Regions from separate parts of the Carnobacterium iners genome, predicted to be linked through region 1. Evidence: predicted binding sites of a transcription regulator. Region 1 holds the regulator's gene; each other region holds the start of a gene.
What was found. Region 1 encodes LexA, which represses DNA repair genes until DNA is damaged. Its sites were predicted from a motif close to CNAACANNTGTTNG; they were not measured.

Region 1 (4,585 bases):
GAAAAACTTGGCAATTCGCTATCCCAATCTTTTGGAAGTTCGTTATTCATAGCTTGTTCAAATTGTTCTGCTAATTCAGGATACGCCTTACGGTAATCATTAAATAGTGCATTCCACTCTTTTTCTGAATGTGCGCCTTTTTTGATCATGTCTTCTTCAAAACGGTCGCTTACTTCTTCTGGAACAAAGAAATCTTTCCCTTCCCATCCGTAAGCTTTTTTAGCAGCTTCAATGCCTTCTGGGCCTAGTGGAGCGCCATGAACTTTATGAGTTCCTTCATTTGGTGCGCCAAAACCAATAATTGTTTTTACTTCAATAATAGTTGGTTTCGTTGTTTCAGCTTTTGCGGTTTCAATTGCAGCATTAATTTCTTCGATATCATTGCCATCTTTTACTAAGATATGTTGCCAATTATAGGCTTCAAATCGTTGCCCTACATTTTCAGTAAACGCTTTTGATGTTGGTCCATCTAAAGAAATATCGTTTGAATCATACAACATAATTAATTTATCCAGTTTTAAATGACCTGCTAAACTAGCCGCTTCAGATGAAACCCCTTCCATTAAATCGCCGTCTCCGCACAATGCGTATGTGTAATGGTCTACAACTGCAAAATTTTCTTTATTATAAGTTGCTGCTAAATGTGTTTCTGCCATTGCCATACCCACTGCGTTCGCTATTCCTTGGCCTAATGGACCTGTTGTAGCTTCAACACCGTCTGTGAAGTTTACTTCTGGATGTCCTGGAGTTTTACTATTCCATTGACGGAAATTTTTCAAATCCTCAATTGAAACATTGTAACCTGCAAGGTGCAATAAACTATAAAGCATAATAGAACCATGTCCTGCAGAAAGAACGAAACGATCACGATCTACCCATTTTGAATTTTTAGGATTTACTTTCAGATGCTTTGCCCAAAGTGTGTAAGCCATTGGTGCTGCTCCCATTGGTAATCCTGGATGTCCAGAATTAGCTTTTTGGACTCCTTCCATACTAAGTGTTCTAATCGTATTAATAGCTAATTGGTCAGTGTTGTCAAACAATTAAATCATCCTCTCAATTGTGTTAATTTCATTTTACTGTTTTTTAGCGTTCAAATCAACGTCTGAACGCTATTTAATAAAAATAAGTTTTTTAATGGATTCTCTAAATTTAGCGATTGTGCAGACCTTTTTCTTTTTGAATTTGTTTTAATTTATCTGGGGTCACGTCTGCACCATCTTCATCGACAACCTTTAATCCTTCAATATGATTGCGCATGCCCCCTCTAAAGGCTGCTAAATATGCTTCTCTTAGCTTTTTTTGTTCTGACTGCTCGGATAAGCTTAATCCTTCACTTTTAGCTTTTTTTGCTAGAGCGTTGATCCGCTCTATTCGTTCTTTAGATATCATCTTATTCACCTCATAATTCTTATTATTTAAACACTATACCAAAAAACTCTATTTTATGCATCAAAATCGGTTTATCTTAGCGAACATTTGTTTGATTCAGCTATTTATTTGTGTTATTCTAGAAAAGAAATAATAAAAGGAATGAGGTGTATTTAGTTATGCGCAAGACACCAGAATCAAGACAAATTGAAGTTTTGCAATATATTCATGATCAAGTAAAATTAAAAGGCTATCCGCCAACAGTACGTGAAATTGGAACAGCTGTTTCATTGTCTTCTACATCAACTGTACATGGACATTTATCTAGACTTGAAAAGAACGGTTTTATTCAAAGAGATCCTAGTAAGCCACGTGCAATTGAATTAACCTCTACTGGATTAACAAAATTAGGAATTCAACTAGAACAAATCCCTTTATTGGGAACAGTGGCAGCAGGTGAGCCTATCTTAGCTGTTGAAGAAGCTTCTGATTATTTTCCACTTCCCCCTAATCTAAAACAAGAGAGTGATACGTTATTTATGCTAACTATACGAGGAGAAAGTATGATCAATGCTGGTATCTTTGATGGTGACGAAGTCATCATTCGTAAACAATCTAGCGCAAATAATGGAGACATTGTCATCGCCTTAACAAGTGAAGACGAAGCTACTTGTAAAAGATTTTACCGTGAAGATAATTATTACCGCCTTCAGCCGGAAAACGATTCTATGAACGATATTTTACTAGATGAGGTTACTATTCTTGGTAAAGTTGTTAGTCTATATCGTAGTCACATCTTTTAATTTTTTTAAAAGTAAAAAAATAAGCTATTAATTTGATAGAGCTATCTAGCCATCTATTAGCAAACTAAATTTTTTATCTATAGATAAAAAAGACCGACCTTAAGATTAGAATTAAACTCTAATTTTAAGGTCGGTATCACTATAGATAAAAATTTTTTTGCTTTTTCCTGTCCTTAACTAGACTAGTCAAAAATAAATTTACTCATTATCATTAGTATTCCATTAACGCTAAAATATCGTAACCTTCGATTTTATTGCGGCCTTTTAGCTCACTTAACTCAACCAAGAAAGCTGTTCCAACAACTTCTCCACCTAATTGTTCAATTAGTTTAATCGTTGCTGCAATCGTTCCACCTGTAGCTAACAAGTCGTCGCAAACAAGTACCTTTTGACCAGGTTTAATAGCATCTTTATGAATTTGTAAAATGTCATTTCCATACTCTAAACCGTAGCTAACTTCTACCGTTTCACGCGGTAATTTACCTTTTTTTCGAGCAGGAGCAAAACCTATTCCTAACTCGTAAGCTACTGGGCACCCCACAATAAATCCTCGTGCCTCAGGTCCTACAATCATATCTACACCTTTATCTTTTGCATATTTAACAATTTCATTTGTTGCAAATCGGTAAGCCTCACCGTCAGCCATCAAAGGAGATATATCGCGAAAAATAATTCCTTCTTCTGGAAAATCAGGTACATCAGCTATATAATTTTTTAAATCCATTCCATTTTCCTCCGTTTCAATTCTACAGTTCTTTATTTAATTGACTTTTAATCCAGCTTTCAAGCTCTGCAAAGCGACTGTAGATCAGGGCTTCTTCTGCGGCAAATTTCCCCAGTCGTTTTTGATAAACTTTTGTATCTATTAATCCTATTTTTTTTACATTTGGCACACTATTCATAATACCATCTTGTATTGTAACAAAATCTACTTCAAAAAACACGTTGATTATAAAAATTAATGTGTTTTCCTTTAATTTTAAATGACTAGATAAATTTTTAATTTTATGTCTAACATCAATATTCTTATGCGTTGCAATATATTTAAAGACTTGTGAAAATTGCATTCGGCTTGGCATACCCTCTAAATAGATGCTTTCTCGATTAAAGAAGCTCACGTAAATACTAGATGGCTTGCTATTATTTAGTAGCTCACTTAATAAATCTAAATGATTTGGACAATCAACTAAAACTAATTTACTTGATTTCATGGTCATCTGCTCAATATCTTTTGGGTTTGTTATCAAATAAGAATAAGCGTTTTTGGGCACATTTCCTTGGTATTCTTTGTAATTTTTCTCGTTAAAAAAGATATAGTCAGCCATTGGTAATTGCCAGATGCTTGTTGCTATTCTAGTGCTTCTTAGATCAAATAGTTGTGTGCCTTTGACTACCAAGTCCCCTAGCATCAACTGAGGCTTACGTAAACTATTCCACTCATTAATATTAAGTTTACCGATAACAGACACTTGGGCTTGTGCTCCTATATTTTCTGCCATCGTTCCCAAATGAAATCCTATTGCATCTAAGACTGAATCACCTTCGAGTAACTTCAACTTCAAATGAGTTTTTTCACTTCCAATTCTTTTAATTTCTTGAACTTGAACTTGTTCGAAAAGAAATGTTGGTTTTGGATTATCTGTACCAAATGGGGCCAGTTTTTGTAACTCTTCAATCGCCTTTACAGTCACCTCTTCAATATGCAACTTTTCATCAATAACAAAAGCTTCTTCTAGTTTGTTATTTCCTGCTTTTTGTTGTAAAAATGCATTTAACTCTGTTCTCATTGCCGTTATATTTTCAATTGGGAGAGTTAATCCAGCAGCCATTTGATGTCCACCAAATTTTGTTATCAAGTGCTCTGTATCTTCTAAAGCATGGTATAAGTGATAGGCCAAAGTACTTCTACCAGAACCTTTTGCGTATCCCTTTTCTTGATCGATAGTAAGAATAATAGCTGGTTTTCCAGTTTTAGCTACTATTTTACTCGCTACGATTCCTAATACGCCTTCATGCCATCCTTGTTTTGCTAAAACATAAATACCTTGATTAGAATCTTCTAGGTCAATCATTTCTAAAGCTTCAGTTGTTATTTCAGTTACAATTGCCTGTCTTTCGCTATTTTTTTTATTAACCATTTCCGCTAACTTTGAGGCCTCTTCGTCATCAAAAGTTGTTAATAATTCAACAGCTGGAGCTGCATCCCCTAATCGTCCGACAGCATTCAGTCTTGGTGCCAACGTAAAGCCTATTGTTTCTTCGTCTGCCTCATTTTGCTTAATACTAGCAACTTTACATAAAGCCATCAAACCGATTCTTTGAGATTCTCTTAAGATTACCAGACCCTGCTTTACTAGCGCACGATTCTCACCAGTTAAACTAACTAAATCGGCAACAGTTCCAATCGCTAC
Region 2 (4,585 bases), 230 kb from region 1:
TACTTCTGATGTATTTTTCCGGAAGGGTCATCTCACATTTTTTATTTTTAAAAAAAGAAGAATCGACTACTGGAGCTGCCCCTAATAGATAAGTCAAAATCCAACGATAACGCAAAAAATTTCTTGCCAGTTTTAAATAAACAAATGACTGAAACTGAACTAAATTAGTATAATCTTTTTGGTTTAAGTACAATTGTCGCATCATCTCTTTATCTAATTCAAAATTGTAGTGTATCCCACTTAGCATTTGCTTGTTTTTTCCATATTTAGCTGCTAAATGATTTCGATAAGCTACTGCGTCCTGATTATCTAAATCCGCTATTGGAATGATAGACTCTTCCGGTAAAGGAACTGGCATGCTCATCGGCCAGATAAATTCATCCTTAGGAATTGTTCTGAGCGTAACATCGTGAATACCCTTCAGCCAACGATTCGTTTCGTAGATAGAATGAAGTGGAGGAGTGATTAGTTCTAATTGCGTTTCACTAAAATCTGTTTGTATATAAGGGTGAAAAGAACGATTCCCAAGTTCAGATGGGTGTTTTGCTAAAGACAACTCTCCAGAATTTAAAACACGCAATCCTTCTTTTTCGATTCCATAAATAGCTTGATGAAATGCTTGATCCATTTCAATTTCTTTAATATTGTCTTTAATTGTCTTCATTTTAAAATTTACCTCTTTTTTCTTTAATTTGTTTTTCAATTTCAGTTTCAATTCTAGTTTCTGGAGCATATTCTTGTTCCCAATTTTTTGGTTTTAGTACTTTTCCGTCCCCTAGACGATAGTGAGGCTTGCCATCAGGAAATAATTTCCCCATATTAGCTTCATGTACGATGGTTGAAATGGGTGTTGGGTCTACGCCCATTAAAACAAAAGAACCATAATTAAAGTAGTTGGCATCTATTAAAGCATCTACTTGGCCAACTAAAATTGATTTAACCTCTTTTTTTTCTATTTTTATTTTTGCTACTGTTTTATTAATAGTGTACTCCCATTGTTGGATTATTTTTTCAAATAGAATCAAATCTCCTTGCACACTTGCATATAGGAACTCTATTATTTCTTCTGTTGAAAAATTCGCCCGATTGAGTGCTTCTTTTGAAGTAAGCGCTGTTGGAGTACTATTATCTGTTGGATTAAAAACAGCATGAAATTCTTTGACTTGTTTGAATGTAGATACTTCAGTCATCTTTACTATTACTCCTATCCCTTTTTGAAACTTATCAAAATGAGTCTTCTGTTGTATTTTTCATCAGCGAATGCTTTCTCAGCGCTATATTTTCTGATTCTAAAACTGTGCGCTTTATCTCTGATTCTTTTAGATCCGGTTGCATGAGAGTTAAAAATCTAAAATCACCAGCAAAAGAACGCTCTATTTTATCTGAATTTTTTTTGCTCATTAAATTTTGCATACTGTCCAATCAACATCGTTTGTAATAATTGTGTTTTTTCGTTTTTTATTTTTTTCTCTTTTCTTCCTTGTACTAAATAAATATAAAATAAATACAATGCTGCACAGGCTATTAGTATAGGCATTCTTGATTCAATTGCAAATTCTTTTTCTTAAAAAGTTAAATAACAACTGTTCGATAAAAAGAATTATGGCTATAATAAGCTTTAAACCTTTATTTTTTTGACATTCGTTGGTTTAGTATACTAATCTAATTGATTAGCTAATTCTAATTCATACTGTTCTCTTTTTTCTTGCAAAATAAAAAACAATTTAACTTCTTTACTTTCTGAATTGATATCAAGTTATTCTTGGTCTAAAGCAAGCCACTCGCTCTCTTTGCTCAAGTAGTCTAAATAACCATCCACCTCATTTTGATAATCTTGTTTTTTCTAGTTAAGTTATTTTCGAATTCAATAGTTTTATTTTTAAACCAGATATCTATTTGTACTTCTTCTTGCTCAAATTATTTTTTTAACAGTTACTTTTTAACAGCATAATTAACTTCTAAAAGTGCCGTTTTTTTCTCGGTATCTTGGATATTTTCTTGTTTTTCTTTTTCTATTTCTTTTTTAGACTGTTTGATACTCTGTTTAAATTCAACTAGTTGCTCTTGAACCTGCCGATAGATACTATCCGTTTGACGGTAAGCTTCATTTAATATATTTTCAGCTTCCAACTTTGCCTTTATTTCGATGTTAGATAATTCTGGTACAATGAAAGATGAATCTTCTTTTAACTCTAACTTTCCCCCCATGGTTCCCACTCCTTTATAAACCGAAAATTCTAAGAAAATCTTATTTTTCTATTAAACGACTTCACTTTTTCTTTTAATTAATGATAGCATAATTCCTTAATAATAGGGAATATTACTTACTTTTTATCATTTTAAATTAATAATTTATACAAACAAACGTTCCTTCTAACTAGATGCTAAACTTTTAAAGTGATATACTAATAAGGTAACTATTATGGAGGTGTAAAACATGAATAAACCTTTGGCATTCCTTATGCGGCCTACTCGAATTGATCAAATTATTGGACAAACACACTTGGTAGGACCAGGTAAAATTATTCAACGTATGGTCGATGCAAAAATGCTTTCTTCTATGATTTTATACGGACCTCCAGGTACTGGAAAAACAAGTATTGCAAGTGCTATTGCGGGTTCTACTCAATATGCTTTTCGTATGTTGAATGCTGCTACTGACAACAAAAAAGATTTACAAATCGTTGCTGAAGAAGCAAAAATGAGTGGTTCTGTCATTCTTTTGCTTGACGAAGTCCACCGTTTAGATAAACCCAAGCAAGATTTTTTATTGCCACATTTAGAAAGTGGTCGGATTATTTTAATTGGAGCAACGACCGAGAATCCTTATATTTCAATTAGTCCTGCTATTAGAAGTCGAGCCCAAATTTTTGAATTAAAGCCGCTTTCTATTGAAGATATACAACTAGCTCTAAATTCTGCTCTTGAAGATAGGGAGCGAGGTTTAGGTAAATACCACGTTCGCATCACAGATGATGCTTTATTGCACCTCTCAAGAGCAACTAACGGAGACCTGAGAAGCTCTCTCAATGGATTAGAGTTAGCCGTTAAGTCTACTAATCCAGATGATAATGGAATCATTCAAATTACTCTAGATATTGTAGAAGAATGCATTCAGCGAAAAGCCTTGACCCATGACAAAGATGGCGATGCTCATTATGATGTTATTTCAGCACTTCAGAAATCTATTAGAGGCAGTGATGTTAATGCATCTTTGCATTACTTAGGCCGATTGATTGAAGCAGGTGACTTATCCATTATTGCAAGAAGGTTAATGGTCATTGCTTATGAAGATATTGGACTAGCTAACCCTTCTGCTGCTCAAAGGACAGTTACAGCAATCCAAGCATCCGAAAGACTGGGCTTTCCGGAGGCTAGAATCCCGTTAGCTACTGTAGTGATTGATTTGTGTCTTTCACCAAAATCAAATTCTTCTATTATTGCAATTGATGCAGCTTTGCAAGATATTCGTTCTGGAAAAAGTAGTGACGTACCGGATCATTTAAGAGATTCTCATTATAAAGGTGCAAAAAAGTTAGATCGTGGGGTAAGCTACAAGTATCCTCACAGTTATCCAGAAGCATGGGTTAAACAACAGTATTTACCTAATAAATTACAAAAAGCTATTTACTATTATCCAAATCATACTGGAAAATATGAAGATGCTTTAGCAAGACAATACAGTAAAATCAATCAAAGGAAATAATGAGATAGCGCTATCTTTGCTGTAATATAGGTATATTCCATATTCTTAAGGACTCTTAAATTATTGACATTATCTTATGTGCATGCTAGTATAAAGATAAGAATTCTGAGATGTTCGTCACGTCCAACATGTGTTGACCGAACAATTAATAATACCTTGGGATCCAAACTGACTCAAGCAAATAACAAGCCTTTTCACTTGGTAGTTAGACGTTTGACAGTGGAGCCCACCTGCTAAATGCGGGTTCAATACAACCTGGACGTATAAACGGCATCACCGGATTTCTTATTAAAGTTGAAAAACTTTGAAAGCCATTCTTTATTGAGTGGCTTTTTTCTATTTTATCACCTCTAAACTACTAAAAAAAACTAATCCTAGCTATTGACAGAAGGGATAAACTGGTATGTTACTACAAATTCTATTTGGCGTTTTCGCATTTCTTTTATTCTCATTACCCTTTTTCTTAATAAGTGGTAATGCAATCGTTTTCATTCCGATAACTAACGTTGAAAGAAAAAAATTTACTCATAACTTTTTTTTAGTTTTGGTATATTTTTTACTTTTTTAGCCTTTGCTAGTGTTATCCCAATTTTCTATCCCTCTATTTGGTTTTCATTTAGTGTTTTAAGTTTAGCTAGTTTTTTTATACTTATTTTTATTTTCAGCTTATATTATTTTATGTAATTTTATTCGATTCTCTTATCTTAACTATCTATTGAATGGTATGTGTAAAATAGTTCTCGAGATACTATTATTTTTTACTAGCAAAAAGAAAGAAGACGTTCTATCATAAATGTATGCTTGAGCGGCAAATACATAAATGAAAGAGGCCTTCTTATGAATAAGATTATATCAAAGGTTTACCAAATAATAAAGGAT
Region 3 (4,585 bases), 400 kb from region 1:
TTAATATGTCCTGGATAATCTAACTCATCCTCAATCATATTTCGAACATCGCGAGCTAAGCTAATCGCTTCTAAATCATCAACTGAATCTGGTTTGACCATGATTCTTATTTCACGTCCTGCTTGAATAGCATAGCTTTGTTCTACACCTTCAAAACTGTTAGAAATACTTTCTAACTTCTCTAGACGATGAATATAGTTTTCAAGTGACTCGCTTCTAGCTCCCGGTCTAGCAGCAGATAAAGCATCTGAAGCTGCAACTAAGACAGAAATAACTGAAGTGGCTTCCACATCCCCATGATGAGAGGCAATTGCATTAATCACTGTTTCATTTTCTTTATAACGCATAGCAATTTCTGCACCGATTTCCACATGTGAACCTTCAACTTCGTGGTCTAATGCCTTTCCAATATCATGAAGCAATCCTGCACGTTTAGCTAACGTTACGTCTTCTCCTAATTCAGCAGCAAGCACTCCTGCTAGCTTAGCAACTTCAATCGAATGTTGCAAAACATTTTGTCCATAACTGGTCCTAAAGCGCAAACGTCCTAGTATTTTTATAATATCAGGATGAATCGAATGTACTCCAACTTCAAATGTTGCTTGTTCACCAATTTCGCGGATTCGTTCGTCCATTTCTTTACGTGATTTCTCGACCATTTCTTCAATGCGAGCAGGATGAATCCTACCATCTTGAATAAGTTTTTCGAGTGTCATACGGGCAATTTCACGACGAATTGGATCAAATCCACTTAAAATAACTGCTTCTGGTGTATCATCAATAATTAAATCAATCCCAGTTAATGTTTCAAGAGCACGTATATTACGGCCCTCACGGCCAATAATACGGCCTTTCATCTCATCATTTGGTAAAGAAACGACAGAAACTGTAGATTCAGAAACTTGGTCTGCAGCACTTCTTTGAATAGCTAAAGCAATCAAATCACGTGCGCGACGATCTCCTTCTTCTTTTGCTTTCTCTTCAGAATGTTTCACCATGACCGCAAGTTCATGAGATAATTGTTCTTCTGTTTCTTCTATAATAATATGTTTAGCATCTTCTCGTGAAAGAGCGGCTACATTTTCTAGTACTATTTCTTGTTGTTCAACTATTTTTCTTGCTTGATTCTCCAAATCGTCCAATAATTGTTGTTTTAAAACTAATTTTTCTTCTTTTGCTTCAAGTGTCCGTTCACGTTTTTCTAAGCTATCATTTTTACGGTCAATATTATCTTCACGTTGCACTAACCGATTTTCTTGTCTTAGAATCTCATTTCTTCTTTCTTTCAGCTCAGTTTCAATTTCAGTTCTATATTTGTAGTTTTCATCCCTCGCTTCTAACATCGCTTCCTTTTTCATGGTTTCTGCTTCTCTTTGCGCTTCATCCAATATTCCAGTTGCAGTGTTTCTAGCACCAACCAATTCTTTTTCATGTTTTGATTTTCGGATGGCATATCCTACAAAAATACCAACAATTAAAGTAACGATAGCGAAGGCTATACTGTTAAAATTCATTCTTCCACCTCCGTATCTTATTTAATTTATTTTTTCCTGTTTATTAACTATTGATTATCTGGTAGTACTTTGTTCTTTTCCACCAATAAAAACCTACCTATTATCTAAAGATAAAATAAAGGATACCTTAATTTTAATTGTCTACACTGGACATGTCAACTGAATAATAACTTTTAGGGCTGATTACCTTGTTTTTGTCTATAAAATAAGACCAATATCTTCTTTAGTCTTTATTTCCAGCCTCTTTTTCTTTCAAAAAAAGAAGCTAAACGGATATAATCCAATTTAGCTTCTTTAAATAGTTCAAAAAATAGTTCAAAAAATTTATTTTTCTTCCGTTAAAGATGACTTACCTTTTTTTTCTAGAGTTGCATCAGGTTTCTTTTTTTCAGTTTTTTCAACTTTCTCAGTTTCTTCTGGTGCATCACCTATACCATAAGCTGCACGTACTTTTTTCTCAATTTCGACTCTTAGTTCCGGATGGTCTAAGAAATAACGTTTTGCATTTTCGCGCCCTTGTCCGATTCTTTCGCCTTCATAAGAATACCAAGCTCCTGCTTTATCGATAATGTCTTTTTCTGACCCCATGTCTACAAGTTCGCCAACTTGAGAAATTCCTTCTCCGTACATAATATCAACTTCTGCTACTCTAAATGGTGGGGCTACTTTATTTTTTACTACTTTTATTTTTGTTCTATTTCCCACAATATCCGTACCTTGTTTAATTTGTTCTGCACGTCTGACTTCTAAGCGAATCGTTGCATAAAATTTAAGAGCACGGCCACCTGGTGTTATTTCAGGATTACCAAACATCACTCCTACTTTTTCACGAATCTGATTGATGAATAAAGCAATTGTTTTTGTTTTATTAATTGAACCAGATAATTTACGCAGAGCTTGAGACATCAAACGAGCTTGTAAACCAACATGACTGTCTCCCATTTCGCCTTCGATTTCTGCACGAGGAACTAATGCAGCCACTGAATCAATGACAACAATATCAACAGCACCACTTGAAACTAATGCATCGGCAATCTCTAATCCTTGTTCGCCTGTATCAGGTTGTGACAAGAGCAACTCATCAATATCTACTCCTAATGCTGCTGCATATTTAGGATCTAATGCATTTTCAGCATCAATAAACGCAGCTATTCCACCTTGTTTTTGGACTTCTGCTACTGCATGCAAGGCAACTGTTGTTTTACCAGAACTTTCTGGTCCGTATACTTCTATGATTCTTCCTCTTGGAAAGCCACCTACCCCCAATGCTACATCTAATGCTAATGAACCACTTGGAATAGTTGAAATACGAGTATCAACTTTTTCTCCTAATTTCATGACTGAACCTTTACCGAAGTTTTTTTCAATTTTTTTCAAAGCTAGCTCTAGCGCTTGCTTACGATCTTCTGCCATTTTATGTCCCCCTAAATTATCTATTCATTGCCCTTTTATTTATCTAATTAGTTTTTATTTTTTATCAGTCTCACAACATCTATCATACTTTCTTTTTTTATAAAATGCAAGAAAAAAGCGAACAAACATTCGGTACGTTTTTGACTCTGTTTTTTAAACTAGTCTAGTAAGTCTCTATAAATTAAGTGTAGCCCTGACAAAACTGAGAGTTCCCTATTCTTATTTCTATCACCTTCGAAATTGAAACATTTTGCATACGTTTCTTTGTTTTTCACTGCTATACCTATCCAAACTGTGCCCGGTTTTTTATTTTCTAGTTCTAACGGACCAGCTACGCCTGTAAATGAGATTCCTATATCCGAATTGAATAATTGTCTAACATTCTCTGCCATTTTAATAGCACATTGACTACTAACAACTCCAAATTGATCTATTATTTTACGGTCAACATTAAGCTGCTCTTCTTTTATACGATTGCTGTAAGTAACTAGCCCACCTTCAAAAAATTCTGAAGCGCCAGATGTACTTGTCAGCATACTTTGAAAAGCCCCGCCTGTTAAACTTTCAGCTGCTGAGAGCGTTAATTTTTTCTCTTTTATTAATTTGCTAACCACTTCAACTAAGCTATTGTCGTCACCATAGCCGTATATATAGTCTCCGGCACGTTCTCTTATGATAGCTTCTAGATTGTCCAACTTTTTTTCACACTCTGTATTAGAGCTGCCATTTGCTGTTAGACGCAAGCTAACTTCATATTTACCTGTATAAGAAGCAAGTGTTGGATTTAGTTGATTTTCAATTAAATCATCTATTAAGGTGACTAGACGTGACTCTCCTATTCCATAAAAGCGTAAAACTCTTGATAATAAAACGGTCTCTTTTGATGTTTGTTTTAACAATAGAGGTTTTACTTCTTGTTCAAACATCTTCTCCAGTTCATGTGGGGGACCCGGTAACAGTAAAAAAGACTGATTTTCTAAGTTTAAAAACATCCCTACTGCTAACCCATTATTATTTTTCAAAACAACTGATCCTTCTATTATTAATGCTTGAAGTTGATTATTTTCCGTCATTGGGTGTTTTCTTTGTTTATGGAATAGGCGTATTTTTTTCATTGCCGCTTCATCTATCACTAACTCTTTGCCAAGATGTTCTGCTACTACTTGTTTCGTTACATCATCTTTTGTTGGGCCCAATCCACCAGTTAAAATTACTAACTCACTTCTCTTTTCAGCAAGCTCTATCGCCTCTTTTAATCTTTTAGGGTTATCTCCTACAACAGATTGGTGATAGACTTCTATCCCTAATGTTGCTAATTCTTTAGACAAGAAAGTCGCATTCGTATTGACTACCTGCCCTAATAATAATTCTGTTCCAATTGCAATTATTTCAGCATTCATTAAATTCTCCTCACTTATAGTTAATATACGTTTCTCAATCACATTTTATTTTTATCTTAGATAATAACTTGTTACCTAAGAAAAGGCTGGAACAATTGTCCCAGCCTATTTTGTCTATATTCTCCTAGTTTTACGTTAAATCCAGGCGTTAAATTCAGGTTACATTGACCCTTTAAAAACAATTTTATTTTTCACGAAATAATCAATTCCTGAATAAATAGTAAAGAATAAACAGATATACAACATGATATCAGCTAA
Region 4 (4,585 bases), 240 kb from region 1:
GCCCAGGTTTCATTTATATAGGACGCATTAAATTCTTTAATTGGACTTAGCTCTGGGTGATAATTTTTAGGTGTACAAATGCTTGAGCCTAAATCCATAAAGGCTTGATTGAAATCACCAGGCTTATAAGGATCAATGATTTCTCTCATTACTGCTTCAAAAATTTTTCGACTAGCTGGTTTAGCAATATCTACCTCTATTTCAAAAAGACGACTCACCACTCGCATCACATTACCGTCTACTGCCGGTTCTGGTAAATCAAAAGCCATACTCGCTATCGCACCTGCAGTGTAAGGACCTATACCACTTAATTTAATGATTTCTTTTGGATCACGAGGCATTTCACCTTCATAGTCGGTCATGATCTGTTTAGCTGCTTTTTGCATATTACGAACTCGTGAGTAGTAACCTAATCCTTCCCAAGCCTTCAATAACTTGTCTTCATGCGCTTGAGACAAGTCTTTAATCGTTGGAAATTGCTCCATAAAATTTAGGTAATAAGGAATGACAGTGTCTACACGCGTTTGTTGTAGCATAATTTCAGATACCCAGATACGATAAGGGTCATTGCTTATTCTCCATGGCAACGTCCTTTTTTCAATATCATACCAACTTAATAGCGTTGCTCTGAATCGTTCAATTTTTTCTTCTGACCACATTTGAATACCATGCTGATCTAGTAATGCTCTTGTCTCATTTTGTTGCTCTCTTTTTTTTGTCATTCGTTTTGATCTTCCAATTCTTTTTCCTCAATAAATTGATTGATTAATTCTCCTGTAAACCCTTTTTGAAACAAACTACTTTTTACTTTTTGAATTTTTTTATAGCCTTTTAATTTAGCTTGCTTACGCCAGATTTTATCTCCTTGCGCTTTTATTGCTACATATTCTTCATCTTCTTCTTTTTCAACGGTCACTTCTTCTAATACTTGTGTAATAATATCTGAGTCAAATCCTTTTTGCATCAGGTTTTGGCGCAATTTATTATTGGTTTCACGAGTAGAATGTTGGGAAGAACGACGAATAACTTTTTCAGCTAGTTGAATCCCATTTTCAACCATTTGGTCAAATGGATACTGCTCACTTGCCTTTTCAATATTTTCTTCAGCAATGCCTCGTCTTTTTAATTCTTGCTTGATGACACGAGGACCTTTGCCTCCAACATTGGCTCCCGTACGTGTATAACTTTCTGCATACATTAAATCATCTAAGTAGCCTTGTTCCTCTAGCTTTTCGATAACCTCATCTGCCACGTCTGAAAACTCATGTTTAGCTAAATCATCACGCACTTCTTTTTCAGAACGCAAGCCATAATTCAAATAATTTAAAGACCTCGTATACGCTTTTCTAAAGCCATCTTCTGATTCTAATTCTTCTCTGAAGTCATCAGAGATAACCATTCCTTTATATAAAGCATACTTTACCAGAATAGCTTCATCTATTGGGAAAGCATAATCTTCATCTAAATAAATATTGTAACGTCCTTTTCTTTTTTGTGTCTCAATTTTGGTTATTTTTGGTAAATCTTCATCAGGCGTTAGATCCTTTGAAGAAACTATTTTTTTAAATGAATCGTCTGTCACAGGTATTCGCCTCCTATAATTGTATCGGTTGTCCTAGTATACCATAGATTGTTTCAAAAAATAGAACAGAAGTTTGCCTACTAACACTAAAAAAAAGCAACCGATTAGAAGCAAAAAACTTCCTTCTATCGGTTACTTTGATTTTTCCTTTTTATTCTTTATCAGCTAGCGGATCAACAACCGGTTGCCCTGTGATTGAATTGCCAGTAAAACGGGGTAAATCTTGAGAATCTTCAACTGCCGTCTCGTGTCTATCGTTTATTTGGTTTCCTGTTTCATCTGTTGGATTTCCTTGCAACGGATTATCTGTTGGATCATAGGTATTAACAGATTGTTTTCTTTTCGCTTCATTTGTAATCGGTTTCGTATTATCTTGAAGCGTGCCATCACTCAAGTATCTATCCTCGAAACTAGGCATCGCACTTTCTCCTTCGGGTAGCGTTGTATCTTTCGTTTTTCTAACGCCACTGCCGCCTCGTCCGACTGGTTTAAGTTGTCTCGCTTTACTAAAACCGGCATTCTCGTCCGTTCTATCTTCTGGTCTACCAGAATATTTTTCACTTAAAAAATCAATTTCTTGATTTAATAGACCGACATCCTTATCATAATAAACGGCTGATTTACCAGTAGGTTCCGAAGTATTTGAAATAACTTTCGAGCCACTTCCGCCTCGTCCAATTGGTTTATTGTTCTTTTCTTCCTTGCTTGATTTACCCAGTTCTTTAGGACCGTTTTCTAGCTGTTGACGAATTGGAATACCATTGTCTTCTTTTACAAGAATAACATAATTACCGGATTTTAAAACATCATTATACTGGAGAGCCGTTTGTTTATCAATTCCATAATGCTCTAATGCTAACTCTGGGCTAACGTCTGTAAACATCTCTTTTATTTTTTCCCACATATTATAATCTCCATCAGTAGAAACCTTATCAACTTCAACTAATGTTCGATTTTGAATATCCGAATAATTTGTTTTGCTTGTCACAATAATAATATCGTTCACCATACGGCCTTCACTTAATAAGCGTTCTACAGCAAAAATTGTTTCATCTACTGTGTTGTAAGAGGATTCAACTACTTTACTCATTTTTATACACTTCTTTCTATTTTTTAGTTTGTCAGTCAATAATAGGAATCACCTTACTTTATTTATTAATAAAGCGGATACATACGTGGCTAAAATAAGTAGCCCGAATAAAACGTTGCATTCATCGGGCCAAGTAAGTTTTATTGCTCTTCGTCATCTTTAATTGTTTTCCCACCAGCATTTTCATATTTATTGCTGTAATAAGCATCACTTTCAGGAATATCGTTGTGCGGATTGGGATGCTCTGCTTTTCTAGGTTCTGTCTCCACTGTTAAACCTTCTCCAACAACACCTGTGCTAATGTTGTCGGGATAAACATGGTTGCCCTCTTCTGTGTTAACTGTTTCTTCATCACCAGTTAGATGAGGTGCATCTTTTCTATCTTGTTTAAGTAAATCTCGTTCGCTATTATCATGGTTTACTTCTTTATCTGGTGAAGATGCAGTTGACGTTCCGGGTACGTCTTCTCTTGCAGACTGAGATTTAGAAGGATCAAATAGCTCGCCTTCTCCCGTTGCCGGATTCATCGCTTCTTTTGTTTCTGTTTCACTAGGTTCTACTTGTTCCTTAGCAGATAGACTAGCTTCATTTTTTTCATCGTCGTTTAACACATCTTTATTTACCGATGATAATTGCTTTGAATGAGCAGGAGCCGTGCTGTTTGTTAGAATAATAATCTCATGATTTTCTAAGGACTCGCTAAAATGCTCTGCTGTTTCGACATCAACACCATGTTCAACTAACGTATTAGACTCATTATCATTCGTATAGTCGCCCATTCGGAATGTTTCTTTGATTTTATCCCAAAGCGACTCTTCTTCGTCATCTTCATCGTTATCTTCATCGTCTTCAACCGATTCGACGTCTACTAAAGTTAAATCTTCTAACTCATCTTCATGCTTTTCATCCGTTATAATGAGTAGTTCTTCAGCTAGATAGCCCTCATTTAATAAGCGCTCTACTGCTTTTATTGCTTCTTCAGTTGATGCGTACGTTCCTTCTACAATTCTTTGCATGGTCTTCACTCTTCCTCTCTAAAATCATTTAGCTTTTTAAATCAACTAAACTACCTGTTCATTTGTCTAACTACCTTAATGATAGCAAAAACTAAATACTCAATCAAAGAAGAACCCTCAGCGCCGACTTATTCTTTGAAAATGTAACGTTCATTCGCTCGTTTTCGTTATCTCATCATAAACCGTCGACCGTTTATCAAAGAGATAATAAAAAATGGAGGAGTTAGATGTCTAATCAAATCGAAAAAAGACTCATTGTATTTAAACAATACCCACTAATTAAATCAACTATTATTATTGCCCACGAATCAGGCAATGCCCTTAATACTGGTAAAAATGCATTGGAAAACGAACTAACTTTTATGGCTCAACAAGCTTTGAAAGGAGGCGCTTTTGTTAGCCATTGGGTTGGTGGAGGAGGAAAAATAGTTCAATTAAGTAAGACTGGATTCGTTCAATATGGAGCAGGAGCAAATGCAAACGCCTATGCGTATGCTCAAGTAGAGTTAGCTCGCACATCGGATCCTTTAATTTTCAAAAAAGACTATCTTGCTTATGTTTGGCTTTTAAAAAAACTAGCTAATGAAGCTGGGATACCAAGGACATTAAATACAGGAAAGACATTAAAAGAAAAAGGCATTAAAACACACCATTGGGTTTCTATTCATCTTGGAGGAACAAATCATCGTGACCCTGATGATTATTTAGCTAGTTTTGGGATCAGTCTTAATCAGTTTGCTTTTGATCTAGATAATTACAAAAAAGAAGATTCACTAGTATCAAACCTAAAAAATGAAACTCATATCGTTAAATTTGGTGACACCCTATGGAGCATCGCTAAAAAAAATAAGACGACTGTTACTTGGTTAAAAAAATTAAATCAACTGTCTTCTGATC

Region 2: a site for LexA is predicted at 2,358-2,371, ahead of B9Y54_RS10705 (replication-associated recombination protein A). Genes of this name have one in related genera too.
Region 3: a site for LexA is predicted at 3,046-3,059, ahead of recA (recombinase RecA). Genes of this name have one in related genera too.
Region 4: a site for LexA is predicted at 1,645-1,658, ahead of recX (recombination regulator RecX). Genes of this name have one in related genera too.

What each region holds. Positions count from the first base shown of each region.
Region 1 covers NZ_FXBJ01000002.1:2,005,250-2,009,834, forward strand. Annotated here, with positions in the region: gene tkt (transketolase) at 1-1,043, opposite strand, end outside; gene B9Y54_RS09550 (DUF896 family protein) at 1,153-1,392, opposite strand; gene lexA (transcriptional repressor LexA) at 1,551-2,174, shown strand; gene B9Y54_RS09560 (adenine phosphoribosyltransferase) at 2,386-2,898, opposite strand; gene recJ (single-stranded-DNA-specific exonuclease RecJ) at 2,921-4,585, opposite strand, start outside.
Region 2 covers NZ_FXBJ01000002.1:2,235,452-2,240,036, forward strand. Annotated here, with positions in the region: gene gshAB (bifunctional glutamate--cysteine ligase GshA/glutathione synthetase GshB) at 1-664, opposite strand, end outside; gene B9Y54_RS10695 (pyrophosphohydrolase domain-containing protein) at 666-1,190, opposite strand; gene B9Y54_RS12360 (hypothetical protein) at 1,225-1,401, opposite strand; gene B9Y54_RS10700 (hypothetical protein) at 1,933-2,208, opposite strand; gene B9Y54_RS10705 (replication-associated recombination protein A) at 2,438-3,706, shown strand; RNA gene ssrS (6S RNA) at 3,806-3,993, shown strand; gene B9Y54_RS10715 (ISLre2 family transposase) at 4,544-4,585, shown strand, end outside.
Region 3 covers NZ_FXBJ01000002.1:2,404,958-2,409,542, forward strand. Annotated here, with positions in the region: gene rny (ribonuclease Y) at 1-1,514, opposite strand, end outside; gene recA (recombinase RecA) at 1,839-2,927, opposite strand; gene B9Y54_RS11520 (competence/damage-inducible protein A) at 3,086-4,327, opposite strand; gene pgsA (CDP-diacylglycerol--glycerol-3-phosphate 3-phosphatidyltransferase) at 4,487-4,585, opposite strand, start outside.
Region 4 covers NZ_FXBJ01000002.1:1,764,119-1,768,703, reverse strand. Annotated here, with positions in the region: gene mutY (A/G-specific adenine glycosylase) at 1-722, opposite strand, end outside; gene recX (recombination regulator RecX) at 719-1,582, opposite strand; gene B9Y54_RS08470 (general stress protein) at 1,734-2,672, opposite strand; gene B9Y54_RS08465 (general stress protein) at 2,813-3,688, opposite strand; gene B9Y54_RS08460 (peptidoglycan-binding protein) at 3,916-4,585, shown strand, end outside.